3 regions of the Marinomonas algae genome follow, and region 2 is predicted to be linked to each of the others. Evidence: predicted binding sites of a transcription regulator. Region 2 holds the regulator's gene; each other region holds the start of a gene.
What was found. Region 2 encodes FliA, which starts transcription of late flagellar genes. Its sites were predicted from a motif close to CTAAAGTTNNNNNNNNNNCNGCCGATA; they were not measured.

Region 1 (2,273 bases), 110 kb from region 2:
TGCTATGGGGATGGCTGTTCTTGGAATTCACTTTGCAAAGGCTTTAAAGCTTTCCAATGCTTATATGGAAGTGATTTGCCTTGGTGCCTTATTGTTTGATTTAGGGCGTTTCCGTTTGCCTAGCGCAATGATGTCTAAAACGACAAAGATGACCTCTGGGGAGTTTGATTTGTTTCGCAAACACATACAGTTTGGTGAGCAGATCTTGCAAAAGTGTGAAGGTATTCCAAAAGCGGTTTACCAAATGTTGTATGACCACCATGAGAAAGTGGATGGTTCTGGCTACCCTGAAGGTAAGCAGGATAAAGAAATCTCCGTCTATGGAAAGATTGCCGCCATTGTTGATGCTTATGATGCCATGACTTCTGAGCAACCTCATAAACCGTCTATGGGGCCGATTAAGGCTTGGAGGAAAATGCGCGATGAATCAGGCTTGGCATTTGATAAAGAGTTGTTAAGTGTGTTCCTGAAGCATATAGGCAATGTGCCAGTGGGTTCTTGTGTTGCCTTATCAAATGGGCGAGTTGGTTTTGTTCTGACATTAAATAAAGCTTTTCAGCCTTCTTTAGTACGCCAAGTTTATAGTCTGACGAATAAGTCCTTTATTGAGCCTTCAGATATTGAATTGAATAAGTCTGCTAACTTGAGAACGGAGGTGGTGATAGAGAAAGAAGTTGACCCTCAGTCTCTGAAGTTGCAATTTATCGATCATATCTCATAATTCACCGTTCACCGTTCACCGTTCACCGTTCACCGTTCACCGTTCACCGTTCACCGTTCATTTCTTATTTTTTGTGTAAAACCTGTTTTTTGCGTTTTTCTTTTCTGTAATTTCTATTCTATAGGGTCTCATTTTTGATCAGTTTGCCTGCTTTTTGTGCTGATTATTGAGGCCGTTTTTCTGAAAACTTTAGTGTTCTATGTGTTTTTTCTTAGCTTTTTTCACATTTTGATTTTTTTCGTCTATTTACGCTTTTTTTTGCCTTTATTTTTAAAGTTATTGACCCCTTGCACGATAACTTTGAGTGACGCTTTTTTATGTTTTAGAAAGTTTTAAAATATGAAAAAAATCAAAAAAATATTAAAGGTCAACGCTAAGGTGTCGATAACTTTAATAAGAGACAAAAACCAAATATATAATTAAATCAAAAGGTTGTCTCGATAATAAAATATTTTTAGGAGAGAAAAAATGGCTTTATACGTAAATACTAATGTGTCCTCGCTGAACGCTCAGCGTATGTTGGATAACTCCAGTCGAGACCTTGATACATCCTTTCAACGTTTGTCTTCTGGTCGTCGAATTAACAGTGCAGCAGATGATGCTGCGGGTCTTCAAATTTCCGATCGTTTGACCTCACAGATTAATGGTTTGAACCAATCTGTACGAAATGCAAACGATGGTATCTCTCTAGCGCAAACTGCAGAGGGGGCCTTGGACGAAACAACTAACATGCTACAACGTATGCGTACCTTGTCTATTCAGGCGGCAAACGGGTCTAACTCAGACAAAGACCGTGTGGCACTACAGCAAGAGATGGCGCAGCTATCTAAAGAGATTAACCGAATCGCTGATACAACAACATTCGGTGGCGCTAACTTGCTTGACGGTACTTACCAAGGGATATTCCAGGTTGGTGCAGATGCAAACCAAACAATCAGCTTCACGATGGAGTTTGGTGGGCCGAATAACTCGATTGATTACCAAGCCAATAATGGTTTCACCATGTCCGGGTTATCGAATCAGGCTTCTGCACAAGTCAGTGAAACGACAGCATCTGTATCAACGATAGTAAACGCGCAAAGTATGATCGCGATTATCGACTCTATGATTGCAGCGGTGGACTATAAGCGAGCAGAGCTAGGTGCGATACAAAACCGTTTCAGTTCAACCATTACTAACTTGAGTAACATTGCTGAGAACGTTTCTGCCGCTCGTGCACGAGTGCGAGATGCTGACTTTGCAGCGGAGACTGCAAATCTAACAAGTACGCAAATTTTGCAACAGGCGAGTAGTACCGTTCTGTCTCAGGCAAATCAGCGTCCACAGACAGCATTATCTCTTTTAGGGAATTAATTGATAAATAATTAAATAAAACTGGATGATGTAAAGCAGCACTAGACTGCTGCTTATTCAAAATATTCGAGTATTGTCTCGGGAATCAGGCTACTTCTCTCTCCTAGAGGTGCCTCTTAAGCCGGGTGGATTTTTTCACCCGGCATTTTTTTACCTAAATATTGGCTTTTTCACTGTTTGGGGAATGTTTTAAGAGGTT
Region 2 (2,273 bases):
CTCTGCAGAGACGAAAGCGCGACAGCAGTTACAAGGGTTGGGGTTATCAGACTTTGTTGTTTCTAGGTTAATAGATGATATTGATTTAAAAGGTCGAGAAGATGATTGGAACCGCTTGCTTGCGAATTTAGCAGACTATATTCCTGTACGTTCCAACTCTAGTGAGCTTCGAGGTTGTATTGCCTTTATGGGACCAACAGGTGTGGGTAAAACCACCTCTATTGGTAAAATTGCAGCCCAGCATGTTTTAAAGCATGGTTCTGATGGTGTTGTTTTAATAACAACGGATACTTATCGAATCGCTGCCCATGAGCAATTAAAAACATTTGGTCGTATTTTAAATGTTCCTGTTGAAGTGGTGAGTGAATATTCAGACTTAAATGACGTCTTGGCGAAATATGCGGATTATCCGTTAGTGCTTGTTGATACGGCGGGTATGAATCCGAGAGATTCTAATCTTGAGCGCCAGCTTCTAATGATGAAGCGTGCACGCCAGAATTTGAAGAAGCTTCTAGTTTTGCCTTGTACTAGTCAAAGGCAAGTATTAAAAACAGTCGTTGAAATATATTCTCAAGTTCAACTAGATGGCTGTGTTTTAAGTAAGTTGGATGAGTCAGCTTCTCTTGGAGAAGCGATTAGTGTGGTAATCGAAGAAAGTTTGCCTGTTGTTTATATTGCCGACGGTCAACGTATCCCTGATGATATTGAGCCGGCTCGTGCGCATAATTTAATTAGTCGAGCGGTTTATACAGCTGAACATTATAGTCAGCTATATGGCTCATTAAAATATGGCGGGTAGAAAGGTATGGTAGTTAGTAAAAATATGTTATTACTGAAAGCGCTGCGTCAAACAATGTAGTACAGTTAGTTGACGCAACTAACTTAAATAGTAAAGGTTGCCTAGAATATTTTATGCAGACCAAGAATGGATATAACACATACTCAAAGAAAGCGACGCTCTCAATTGATGCGATTGTTGAGCAGTATGGGTATTTAGTAAAGAAAATAGCTTACCATTTGTTGGCTCGTCTGCCTGATAGTGTTGATGTCGATGATTTGACTCAAGCAGGTATGATGGGGTTGATAGAAGCCTACAAACGCTTTGAGTCAACAAAAGGGGCCAGCTTTGAAACCTACGCAGGTATTCGCATTCGTGGTTCTATGATGGACGAAGTTCGGAAGTCCGATTGGGCCCCTCGTTCTGTTCGTAGAAATGGTAGAGCTGTTACCAACGCTATTAAAGAATTAGAAGCAACTCTTGGGCGCGAAGCTGGTGATACAGAAGTCGCTGCACATATGGGAATAGGGATTGACGAATATCATGAGATGATTCAGTCCTCCATGTCGACCCAATTGTTTAGTTATGAAGAAATGCTGGATTCTGACACGAATAATCTGGAAAGCTCAGAATCCGAATTTGAAAACTCTCCTTATTCACTTGTTGAAGAAGATGGTTTTCAAGATGAATTAGCAAGAGAGATCGAAAATCTTCCAGAAAGAGAAAAATTAGTATTATCTTTATACTACAATGAAGAACTGAATTTAAAAGAAATTGGCGCTGTACTAGGCGTCAGTGAATCAAGAGTTAGTCAAATACATAGCCAAGCGGCTATGAGGTTGCGAGCTCGACTAAGTAATTGGCGAGATTAAATTATGAGTTGTGGAATATTACCTTTGGGGTGTGGAGGTTGCATTGGATAAAAACATGAAAATCCTGATTGTTGATGACTTCTCGACAATGAGACGAATCATTAAAAACTTATTACGGGATTTAGGATTTACCAATACAGTTGAAGCAGATGATGGAACAACAGCACTGCCGATACTTCAAGCTGGGTCTATTGATTTCCTAGTGACGGACTGGAATATGCCAGGTATGACAGGGATTGAATTGCTCCGAGCTGTGAGAGCAGATGAAAAACTGAAAACGATTCCTGTTTTGATGGTAACAGCTGAAGCCAAACGTGACCAAATTATTGCGGCTGCTCAAGCTGGCGTAAATGGTTATGTTGTGAAGCCTTTTACTGCCGTCGCTTTGAAAGAAAAAATTGAGAAAATATTTGAACGAATAGACGCTGCGAAATAGGAATTTTGGATGTCAAATGAATTGGGGTCTGGACTAGTGGAATTTGAAAGCCTAGTTAAAGATGGTGCTATAGAGCTTCAAAAACATATCGAAGTCGGAGACTTTGGTGGTGCAATCAAAATAATCCAAGAGTTAAGTGAAGCTCGACATAATAGCTTTTATAACGAAGTGGGTTTTTTGACGCGAA
Region 3 (2,273 bases), 120 kb from region 2:
AGAGCTAATCATGCGAATCATAAGGCTAACAATAGCCTTCTTTTGTTTCCAAGCAAGTTTAATATTTGCTGAATCTATAGAAAACCAAATTAATCACTACATAAACCAAGTAGAGATACCTCGATTACTAGAAATATACCCAGAAGCCGACGTTACGATTTCTTTAAATAACCTAGCAGCATTAAACTATTTACCTGACTGTGAAGCAGGCACCATTACAGTTACAAATCAAAGACCTGAGGCCAACAAGCGCACGACTTATGAAGTTAGCTGCGATTCGCCTGTATGGAAGTCTTATGTACCAGTCACTCAATCCATTACTATCCCAGCAATCAAAACGATTTCCCCCATCAATCGAGGACAAGAAATAAACAGAGCTAACACCGGTGTTGGCGATGTTGATATATCAACATTAAGAGGCCAAGTTTTTACCGCAAAGAATCCACCTTATGGCCTGATTGCCTCACGCAACTTACGTATCAACACCTATATAACAGACAATTTAATCAACCAACCGACCTTAGTAAAAAAAGGCGACCTAGTGCTTATTACAGCAAGCAATGGAAACATTATAGTCAGGATGAACGGAGTTGCTTTAGAAAACGGTATAAAAGGACAACAAATACGCGTAAAAAACACCAGTTCTGAACGAATTATATACGCCAAAGTTGTAACTAGCAGTGAGGTTCTTGTAAACTATTGAACATAGACTCGTTGGCATACAATTAATTCTCTTTTATTGTTGATTGCCACTAAAGTTTTTAGAGGCATAGCCGACAATATAGACAGGCAAATTATAAAAGGGCGGAAAAACCCAATGGCAATACATTTAACAGGTCTATCAAACCAAGGCACCATCACTAAAAGCGAACGTTCGCAGAAGGATGATGTGACTGGTAGCGCGACTGAAAGACAGAGCGCAGTAAAAAGTGGCGGAACGTTAGCTGATGACACAGTCAAATTAAGTGGCACAGCACAAACGTTACAAAGCCAGCAATCTAAGATCGGTAACTTACCTGATATCGATATGGATAAAGTAGAACAAATCAAAAAAGCCATTTCTGCAGGCGAATACAAAATAAATAGCCAGCAGCTAGCGAATAATATGGCTTCTATGGATTCTCTTTTCTAAACTGTTAATCACTTAGGTTTTGAACGGTTTAACTTATGATTCCAATTGCATCCATATTCATCAGAAGCAAAGAGACTCTCGAAAAGCTCTCTGTGCTTCTTGATGAAGAGCGCATTGCTTATAGCGCCTCAGACAGCCAAGTAATCATAGACCTATCCGAGCAAAAGCAAGCCCTGCTTGATGAAATGAACCAACTTAATGAGAAAAGAGTTAACATGCTCATTAAGTTCGACGTCCTAGATAGAAAAAAACCAACCGAAGAAGAATTTAAGAACTGGCTAGACCAACAAGACAGCTCTATGGATGACGTTCGTCTACTCATGAGGGAATGTGAAAGCCTACTTAGAACCTGCAAGACAAAAAACAACACCAACTCTCGCATTCTAAATACACTGCAAAAACGCAATAAACATTTATTTGAGCTTCTGCAAGGCCATAACGGAAAAAACAAAGTGTATACGGCTCGTGGTTCAACTCGACCAATCAGCAGCAAACAAACACTAGGCAGGGCCTAAACTACCTTAGCTAAACCTAACTGTACCTTTGCTCACTACTCCTTCAGAACTACAAATTCTCTTTATAAACAATTGATTAGCAATCGTTAGGTTTAACCTAAAAACGAAAAGTGGTATAGTCACTCGCGAAGTGTCTCTGTAGTTAAATGGATATAATAGACCCCTCCTAAGGGTTAGTTGCAGGTTCGATTCCTGCCAGGGACACCATCCTCTTCCAAATAAAATCCCCTCTTTGCGTTATCAAAAATTTCTCTGAGCTTTCATTTACCTATCTTTCAAATCAACCACAGCAAAAAAACTGACACATCTAAGGTTTATAGTTATCAGTCTATCGGGTTCATTTAACCCACCTAATGAAAAAGCATTGACCAAACAAATAATATATGTGAAATTTCATATATTCTATTTTTCATATATAAAGCCAAATTCAAATTACTGATTATTTGAACGGCTACACCCAACGGAAGCACCTAACATGAATCTGCCTAACATCGACAAAGACTCTTTCCACCTTCCTGATGTGGATAAAATGAAAACCTCTTCACTTCCACACAAACCTCGAATATTGCTTTTATACGGCTCATTAAGAGAACGATCTTTCAGCCGTTTAGTCGTTGAAGAATGCG

Region 1: the regulator FliA is predicted to act here: its motif matches at 1,082-1,108, upstream of ACMUMQ_RS03090 (flagellin N-terminal helical domain-containing protein).
Region 3: the regulator FliA is predicted to act here: its motif matches at 753-779, upstream of flgM (flagellar biosynthesis anti-sigma factor FlgM).

What each region holds. Positions count from the first base shown of each region.
Region 1 is NZ_JBLIXK010000001.1:656,219-658,491, reverse strand. It holds gene ACMUMQ_RS03095 (HD-GYP domain-containing protein) at 1-721, shown strand, start outside; gene ACMUMQ_RS03090 (flagellin N-terminal helical domain-containing protein) at 1,190-2,074, shown strand; gene ACMUMQ_RS03085 (hypothetical protein) at 2,252-2,273, shown strand, end outside.
Region 2 is NZ_JBLIXK010000001.1:548,718-550,990, reverse strand. It holds gene flhF (flagellar biosynthesis GTPase FlhF) at 1-799, shown strand, start outside; gene ACMUMQ_RS02585 (RNA polymerase sigma factor FliA) at 913-1,650, shown strand; gene ACMUMQ_RS02580 (chemotaxis response regulator CheY) at 1,706-2,086, shown strand; gene ACMUMQ_RS02575 (protein phosphatase CheZ) at 2,096-2,273, shown strand, end outside.
Region 3 is NZ_JBLIXK010000001.1:672,916-675,188, forward strand. It holds gene flgA (flagellar basal body P-ring formation chaperone FlgA) at 11-703, shown strand; gene flgM (flagellar biosynthesis anti-sigma factor FlgM) at 818-1,132, shown strand; gene ACMUMQ_RS03175 (flagellar protein FlgN) at 1,168-1,647, shown strand; tRNA gene ACMUMQ_RS03180 (tRNA-Arg) at 1,780-1,854, shown strand; gene arsH (arsenical resistance protein ArsH) at 2,123-2,273, shown strand, end outside.